Regions from separate parts of the Geovibrio sp. ADMFC3 genome, predicted to be linked through region 2. Evidence: riboswitches for the same ligand, from Rfam matches in the RefSeq annotation. Region 2 holds a riboswitch; the other holds the start of a gene.
The links. A riboswitch is a leader RNA that binds a small molecule or an ion and turns the genes downstream of it on or off. The one in region 2 is predicted to bind cobalamin.

Region 1: it holds a riboswitch for cobalamin, as region 2 does, so the genes downstream of both, ACYRYY_RS06255 (ribonucleoside triphosphate reductase) here and ACYRYY_RS00710 (sirohydrochlorin cobaltochelatase) in region 2, are expected to answer to the same signal.

Annotation. Positions count from the first base shown of each region.
Region 1 is NZ_BAAFZG010000002.1:1,262,804-1,267,222, reverse strand. It holds gene ACYRYY_RS06265 (anaerobic ribonucleoside-triphosphate reductase activating protein) at 1-270, opposite strand, end outside; partial or broken gene nrdD (anaerobic ribonucleoside-triphosphate reductase) at 267-374, opposite strand; gene ACYRYY_RS06255 (ribonucleoside triphosphate reductase) at 476-2,506, opposite strand; cobalamin riboswitch at 2,620-2,829, opposite strand; gene ACYRYY_RS06250 (helix-turn-helix domain-containing protein) at 3,023-3,385, shown strand; gene ACYRYY_RS06245 (hypothetical protein) at 3,434-3,676, opposite strand; gene ACYRYY_RS06240 (FAD-dependent oxidoreductase) at 3,916-4,419, shown strand, end outside.
Region 2 is NZ_BAAFZG010000002.1:92,310-96,728, forward strand. It holds gene cbiE (precorrin-6y C5,15-methyltransferase (decarboxylating) subunit CbiE) at 1-382, opposite strand, end outside; gene cbiD (cobalt-precorrin-5B (C(1))-methyltransferase CbiD) at 375-1,355, opposite strand; cobalamin riboswitch at 1,411-1,612, shown strand; gene ACYRYY_RS00710 (sirohydrochlorin cobaltochelatase) at 1,698-2,657, shown strand; gene ACYRYY_RS00715 (ABC transporter ATP-binding protein) at 2,659-3,501, shown strand; gene ACYRYY_RS00720 (ABC transporter permease) at 3,498-4,235, shown strand; gene ACYRYY_RS00725 (FecCD family ABC transporter permease) at 4,232-4,419, shown strand, end outside.

The sequences.
Region 1 (4,419 bases), 1.2 Mb from region 2:
CTTAAGAAAAGATACAAAATCAGCAATGTGATCTGAAAAAAGAGGCTCGCCGCCTGTAACAGCGACGGCCCCTATATTTCTTACAGCCATATAAGAAAAAAACTCAGATGACTTATTTTCCCCTTTTCGGCCTGTTACCAGAAGAGGATTGTGGCAGTATCTGCACCTCAGGTTGCAACCGTGGGTGAAGACAGTGGCCGCCACTTCTCCCGGATAATCTATAAGACTGACGGGCGTAAAGCCGGCAATGAAGAAGTCTGTGTGACTCATTTGGAAACTCTGAAAGTCCCCCTGTTTATAAATTCCTCTTTTTTACCTTCGTTCCAGTGGTTTGTGGGGCTGTGATAGCCCACAACTCTGCTGTAAACGTCGCAAGTTGTGCCTTTTACTTCTGCCATTTCCTTTTCCAGCTCTCTGATTCTCTCAGCTTTTTCCATTATCTGCCTCCTTGCGTTTTTATATTGCCCAAAAGCCGTTAAACTTCGGCTTTGAGTTTCTCAAGTTCCTGAAAAATTGCCGCCTTTTTCTCCTCCGCACAAAGCGGACATTCGGGGTGTTTACCTTTAAGGTAGCCATGTACAGGGCATACGGAAAATGTAGGTGTTATTGTTATATAAGGTATTTTATAGCAGCATGTTATCTCTTTTAAGAGTTTGCCCACTGCGGACGGTTCATCCACTGATTCACCGAGGAAAACGTGGAAAACTGTACCGCCTGTGTAAAGAGGCTGCAGCTTGTCCTGATGATCCAGAACAGCGAAGAGATCCCTCGCCTTTTCCACAGGAATTTGTGTGGAGTTGGTGTAGTAGGGACGCTCAAGGGAACCGGAAGTAATAATTTCAGGGTAATCCTTGATATCACGCTTGGCGAGGCGGTATGAAGTGCCTTCGGCGGGCGTTGCCTCAAGGTTGTAGAGCATGTCGTCATCTTCCTGAAACTGCGCCAGTTTGCCTCTCATGAAGTTAAGGATCTTTTCTGCAAACTCCAGCCCTTCTTTATTCATAATATCCACGCCGATGAAGTTCAGCGCTGCTTCGTTCATTCCTATTATTCCGATGGTGTTGAAGTGGTTTTTCCAGAACTGACCGAATCTCGCTTTTATATCTTCAAGGTAGAAGCGGGCATAAGGGTAGAGACCGTTTTCCGTCAGTTTCTCCAGAGATTTGCGTTTGATTCTCAGGCTGTCTCTGGCAAGCTCCATAAGAGAGGAAAGCCTGTTGAAAAATTCCTGTTCGCTTCCTGCTGTGTAGCCTATTCTCGGCAGGTTTATAGTAACAACGCCGATTGAACCAGTGAGAGGGTTTGCGCCGAAGAGACCTCCGCCTCTTTTGCGAAGCTCTCTGTTGTCCAGACGCAGGCGGCAGCACATGCTGCGTGCATCTTCGGGACTCATATCGCTGTTTACGAAGTTTGCAAAGTAGGGAATGCCGTATTTGGCAGTTATCTTCATCAGCTCCTGAACTATGGGGTGTTCCCAGTCAAAATCTTTTGAAACGTTGTAAGTCGGTATGGGGAAAGTGAATATACGTCCTTTTGCATCGCCTTCCATCATAACTTCCATGAAGGCACGGTTTACCAAGAACATCTCCTCCTGAAACTCTCCGTAGGTTCTGTCCATCATTTCGCCGCCGATTATAACCGCCTCGTCCTTATGGGTTGATGGTACGTATAAGTCCATGGTGAGGTTGGTGAAAGGCGTCTGAAAACCCACTCTGGTGGGTACGTTGAGGTTGAAGACAAATTCCTGCATAGCTTGCTTAACTTCCTTATAGGAAAGTTTGTCATAGGCTACAAATGGTGCAAGATAAGTGTCAAAGTTGGCGAAAGCCTGCGCTCCCGCTGCTTCACCCTGAAGTGTGTAGAAGAAGTTTGCTATTTGTCCCAGTGCTGTGCGGAGGTGTTTGGCGGGTTTGCTTTCAACCTTGCCGGCGACCCCTCTGAAGCCTTTCACCAGGAGATCTTTAAGATCCCATCCGCAGCAGTACACAGCGAGAAGACCGAGATCGTGAATATGGAAATCCCCTTCTGTGTGTGCTTTCTGCACTTCGGGCGGATAGATTTTATTCAGCCAGTATTTTGCTGTCACAGTGGATGAAATATAGTTGTTAAGCCCCTGAAGAGCATAGGTTGTGTTGCTGTTCTCGTTCACACGCCAGTCGCTTCCGCCGAGATAAGTCTCAACTATGGATTCAAAACCCTCCATGCTGTCAGTTATGGAGCGGATGTCTGCACGCTGTTTTCTGTATATGATAAAAGCTTTGGCTGTTTTGGCGTGTCCCTGCTCTATGAGAACTTTCTCTACGTAGTCCTGTATCTCTTCTACGGAGCATGAACCGTAGCGCTCGTAAGCATCTGTAAGTTTTCTTGTAACAATAAGGGAAAGGGCTGCAGCGTTATTTCTGTCTGTTCCGCCGACAGATTTTGCAGCCTTGAAAATGGCGTTTGCAATGCGCTCCTGATCAAACGGCACAAAGCGCCCGTCACGTTTCATAACTTTTTCAAGCATATAATCAAGCCTCCGTAAAATAAGCGTAATTCGATGGAGAGGATGCTTAATAAGTGAAGATTATATGCACAGAAGTATCGTTGGCGTGTAATAATCTCATCCATCCCTCCGATGGGCAGTTATTCCCCGGGGCAGGTATCCTGACTCGCCTTCGTTCTACTTGCTCGGCCTTCCCGTACATCAGACAGTGGCAAAGAAAAGGAGCTTTCGTCCGGCTCACAGTTGCGGGGGCAGCGGCGGATTTTAACCGCACTTCCCTGATTCCCGATGAGCTATTTTGCTATGAAGAGATCGATAAGTCAACCCAGATTTGAGGAAAAGAGATAAAAAAGCTCCTGATTAAAAGACGGCACATCGCAAGCCCGCTTCCTGTATGGAGTTTGGCGGAGGCGGGCATTTGTCAGATAAAAATATAATTATTTTTAGCTCTTATAAGATAAAATTTTAAGTCAAAATGTAAATAATATAGCCTATAAGGTAATATATTGAATCAGTGTATTACTGTATTCTGTAAAGATGAACAGGATCGACTTAATCAGGGGTAACATACTGAAAGCCATAGCCGAATCGGGACAGTCACGATTGAAAGTGACCGAAAAGGCGGGTATTTCCTATCAGCATCTTACCCGTTTTCTGAACAACAACACAGGGGGAGAAATAGGGATAGGCATACTCTGCAGGCTGGCTGAGGTGCTTGATGTCCCTGTGAGCTGTCTTCTGGGTGATACGGATAAAGCAGGCGATTATATCCTGACCGCAGGGGGCAGGCAGCTTCCCGCTGAGTGGGACGGACTGATGAAGGAAATTCTTGCAATGGATGAACAAGAGCAGGACAAGATCTACAGGATGCTGAACCTGCTTCTTGAAGTGATTAAATAAAGAAAGGCGGATGTCCGCACCGGGCGGAAACCCGCTTCTGATTTTCAGTTAATAGTCTATCCCGGCCGCCTGAACACTTTCCGGATCATGGCTGTGGCAGGGGGTTACTCCGTATGTCATGTCGCAGTTGGGGCATTTTGCCTCGAATGTCTCCATGTTGAAGCTTTCTTCGCAGTTTGAGCAACGGATAACCATAGGTGCAGGCATGGGCATTGAGCCGTAACCCATATGTCTTAATTTATCTACCACCTGTTTGCCGTTGTCGAAACTTCCTGAACATCCCTGATGCATTCTGAACCTCTCATTATATATTTTTCCGGCTTTGCCGTAATATTAATCCTGACTTTTCTTTGTTTTGAAACAATACGCTCTCTGCGCTATAATTAACTTGATAGAGATCAAAATATGCAAAAAAAACTTTATCGTTTTAATTTTCTATATTATAGTGTTTTTGTTAGGTAATATTGACAAGTATCATTAGATTATTATTTTAATAACGGTCATAACATCATTTTCTATGGAGGTAAGCATTGAAGAAACTGCTTCCGCTTTACATTAACAGGCTCAGTCCCTGTTACAGCCGTGATCATCTCGGCAATCATGGCTGTTATGCCAGAAACGATATACCAAGATTCCTTCACCTCACGGCTTTAGGCAGGTTTGATGAGGCTTTTTATGTTCTCAAGGAAACAAATCCATTCAGTTCGGGCTGCGGCAGATTCTGTGATCACCCCTGTGAAACAGCATGCAACCGTACGAAATATGATCAGCCTGTGGATATAAAAGCGCTCGAACGCTTCATCTCCGATGCGGGCTATGAAAAAGGCTTAAAACCTGCAATGACAGGAGAAAAGAAGGACAGGAAAATCGCCATCGTAGGCTCCGGTCCCGCTGGGCTTTCTGCTGCTTATTTCCTTGCACGCTGCGGTTACAGTGTGGAAGTGTTTGAAAAACACGAGGTAGCAGGCGGTCTTCTCAGTGAAGGCATACCGGCCTACCGTTACCCCCGTGAGGTTTTCGAGAAAGAGCTTGCC
Region 2 (4,419 bases):
CAAATCCGCTCCGTCCGTGGGCGGAAAGGAACACAGCATCCTCCCATGGTTCAGCTATCGCCGCAAATGCTGCCTGAACAACGCTTATTCCCTCTATTATCTTAACGTTTTCCCTGCCGAATTCCTTCACGACAGATTTAGCGAGGCTGAAAAATCCCGCATCCCCCGTGACAAGAACGCCGATTTTTTTTCCACGGTTATTCCTGATAAATTCCAGAGTGCCGCTTATCAGAGGTTCCGGCTCGTAAAAAGGAACATTTACCCAGTGGCGGAATCTCTCCCCGCCCACAGCCGTATCTATCTGCGAGAGGGCTTTCTTCGCCCTGCCTGTCAGCCTATCAGGATGTCCGGTTCCGGTTGATATTATGTATATGTCAGCCATGAGATTGTCCTATCAGATCGCCTTTCATGTTGAAAAGGAAAACATCAGTTTTTGTAAATCCGTAATCATTCTTGACCTTTGCGCTTATCAGTTCTGCTATACTGCTGAACCCTGACGGATGGGTAAGGCATATTTCCTCCACAGTATTAAACCCTGCGGGCAGACCAAGGACGCCGCTCACAAAGTCCTGCGCCTGAGGGGAATGGGCAGAATGGGTATTGTAATGCCCCATGGCAAGTTTTGCCAGTTTTCCCGGATGACCGGCGAGGGTGATTTCTGTTATATCATTCTTCCGCAAGTAATTAAAAGCTTCTCCGAAGTAGTTGCTGACCATTACGGCGTCTTCGCCGGAGCGGATGGTCTGCATGTGTTTTTCGCCTATTTTGCCCGCAACAAGGATTATGTGCCTGCTTTCCGCAAGTTTTACGTCAATTTCGCACTTAAATGAATCTATAAGAGCATCAACGCTCATGGGATGAACTATCCCGGTTGTGCCTATTATTGATATTCCGCCGATTATGCCGATGCGTTCATTAAAGGTCTGCGCCGCAAGCCTCTCCCCTTCGGGTACTGATATTGTAACCACTGCTCCCTTTGAAGCGCCTATAACTTCCCGCACATTTTCTTTTATCATTTTGCGGGGAACAGGGTTTATGGCAGGTTCACCCACTGGTATCTGAAGACCTGCCTTAGTGACAGTTCCTACGCCTTTTCCGCCTTTTATCTCTATGATGCCGCTGTTATTAAGCTCCACATACGCATGTATTTCCGCTCCGTGGGTAACGTCAGGATCGTCACCGGAATCTTTTATGACAAATGCACCCGTTTCTGAGCAGGTGACTGGTATGCCCATACGGCTGCCGTCCGGCAGGATAATATCAATGAAATCAGTATTTATTCCGCTCATACGGTAAACGGCATGAGCCTTTGCCGCTGCCGCAGCGGCTGTGCCTGTGGTGAATCCTTTACGCATTTTGAGATGGTGTTCCGAAATAAAATATGTGTCAAGAATAATTATAATTGACTAACGGGCTCATGTATCAGAAAATGGCTTTATATACGAGGTGGAGACAGAAACAGGGAATTTGGTTAAAATCCAAAACAGTCCCGCTACTGTAACCGGAACGAAACCGCAGTGAGCCACTGTCCATAAAACGGATGGGAAGGTGCGGGAGTAGGCGGCTTTATGCCGTGCCGGAAGTCAGGATACCTGTTCTGTTTGAACTTTACGAGGATGAAGGCACCCAAATATGCCCCCCTAGCAGGATTTCCTGTCGCACCCGTATAAAATCATATTTTTTTTAAGGAGGAGTATGTGAAACGCATATTCGCAGTGTTCCTTGTTTGTCTGGCTTTTACGGGCGCAGTACATGCAGGAGGAGAAAAAGCAATGGAAGAAAAAACGGCAATCGTGATCACGTCATTCGGCACAACCTATGAAACAACCCTTGAGCCTATCCTCGCTTTGGTGAGGGAAACACAGGCAAAGTATCCCGAAACACCTGTTAGACTGGCTTTTACCTCAAATATAATACGCAAGATATGGAACGAGAGAGCGGCTGATTCGGCTTATCGCAGAGAGCATCCGCAGGTTCCTGAAATGCTGTACGGAATAAAAAACGTTCTGGGTGTAATGGCAGATCTCCAGAACCTTGGCTACAGAAACATCGTTGTTCAGCCTTCGCTTATTACAGACGGTGAGGAATATGCTGATATGGTTGCCTATGTTGAAGGGCTTGCAGGAATAAAAACCCTCAAACCTAAGCTTCAGCCCTTTGTTGCTGTGGGTATAGGCAAACCTCTCACAGGCGCATACTCCCATGCAGAATATCTAGAGACGCTGGCAAAGGTGCTTGCACCGGATATTCAGCAGGCAAAGGACGCAAAAGCCGCACTTGTTTACATGGGGCATGGAAACGAACATATGTCTCAGGGTGCTTATTATGAGCTTGAGCTGATTCTTAACCGTATGTACGGTGTGCCTGTTGTGATTGGTCTGGTTGAAGGTCTGCCCGATTTTGACTCCGTGATGGATAAGCTTGTTGCGGCAAAGGTGAAAAACATAGTCCTCAAACCCTTGATGTATGTTGCGGGTGATCACGCAGAAAATGACATGGCAGGAGACGAGGATGACTCATGGAAGGTTATGCTCACAAAGGCAGGGTTCAATGTAACTCCTGTACTTGAAGGACTTGGTCACAAGCCCGCAGTGAGGCAGATTTTCATAGGTCATATGGAAGAAGCCGCCAAAGAGGCAGGAATCGAACTTAAATAATATGAGCAAAATATCCGTAAGATCCCTTACAAAGGTTTTCGGCAGTCACAAAGCTGTTGACGGAATAAGCTTTGATGTGGAGGAGGGGAGCATTCTTGCTCTCCTCGGTCCCAACGGAGCCGGTAAAACCACCACTATAAACATGCTGACCGGACTAACCATTCCCGCATCCGGCGAGATACGTTATGACGGCACTCTGTTTGACCCGCAGAACAGGAGGATCAAGCAGACAATAGGCGTTGTGCCCCAGCATAATAATGTGGATCGGGATCTTTCGGTGTATCAGAACCTCAAAGCCCACGGAATACTCTTCGGAGTGAGCGGCTTAGGTGATAAAATTGCAAATGCTCTGGATTTTTCGGGGCTCGCCGCACATGCGGATAAAACTGCCGGAAACCTCTCCGGCGGGATGAAACGCAGGCTTATAATTGCCCGTGCTCTTCTTCATGAACCTTCGGTGCTTTTTCTGGATGAACCCACAGTGGGGCTTGATGCCTCTGTCCGCAGGACAATGTGGGACTTCATACGCAGTATAAACCATGATAAGCGATGTACAATTCTGCTTACTACCCATTACATTGAAGAAGCGGAAATGCTGTCTGACCGTGTGATGATAATGGATAAGGCGAAAATTGTCACTGAAGGAACGGCGGCAGGACTGAAGGCGAGGGTCGGCAAATGGGCTCTGGACATATACCGGAACGGTAAAACTGAGACAGAGTTTTTTGAAACCCGTGATGCAGGGCTTGAGAGACTGGGCGCTCTTTCGGATACAGCAAGTATAAGGGAAACAAACCTTGAGGATGTTTATCTTACCATTACCGGCAGGAGAATAGACGCATGAACGGCGTAAAAGGTGTTTTATACAGAGAGACACAGGTTCTCCGCAGCAGAATATGGAAGGTGCTTGCATCATCTGCTGTTTCCCCTTTTCTGTTTCTTGTTGCCTTTGGCTACGGAATAGGACGTTTTGCCTCTGTGGACGGGGTAAACTACCTCACGTTTCTCATCCCCGGACTTGTCGCAATGAGCAGCCTTAACCAGAGCTACGGAATTTCCGGCGAAATAAATATTTCCAGATTTTACTTTAAGGTCTTTGACGAGTATCTCCTTGCTCCTGTGAGCAGGTGGGAAATTGTTGCGGGCGAGGTGTTTTACGGAGTAATCAAAGGGCTTATTCCTGTGGTGATAATACTGGCTTACGGCTTTATTGCCGGTGCAGGGCTGAAAATGAGCCTTTTATTCATCCCAGTGATGCTTGTTCATCTGATTGTTTTTTCCCTTCTGGGCATAATTGTTGCACTCGTGGTAAAAAACCACGGGGATCAGATGTCTGTGAACACATTTGTGATAACCCCAATGATATTTCTCTCCGGCACTTTTTATCCGGTGGATAAAATGCCTTTTATGGCAGGTGTTCTGGCTCATATTTCTCCCATGACTTACTCAACAAAGCTCATACGATGTTCCCTGATAGGGACAGAGTGCGATATATGGCTGAACATGGGTGTTATGCTCGGTTCGGCGGCTGTGCTGTTCATAATAGCAGGACGGATTCTGAACGGGGTTGAAGGTTGAAGCTTCTATGGATTTTGATACTCGTAGCAGTATCTGCCGCTGCGTTGTTTGTTGGCTCCACAGATATAACCCAATTCCGCACGGATGAAGTCCAGAGGGATATTCTGCTTAATATGCGGGCTCCCCGTGTGGTTTTTGCAGGGCTGACAGGTGCTATGCTTGGCTTGAGCGGTTCTGTATATCA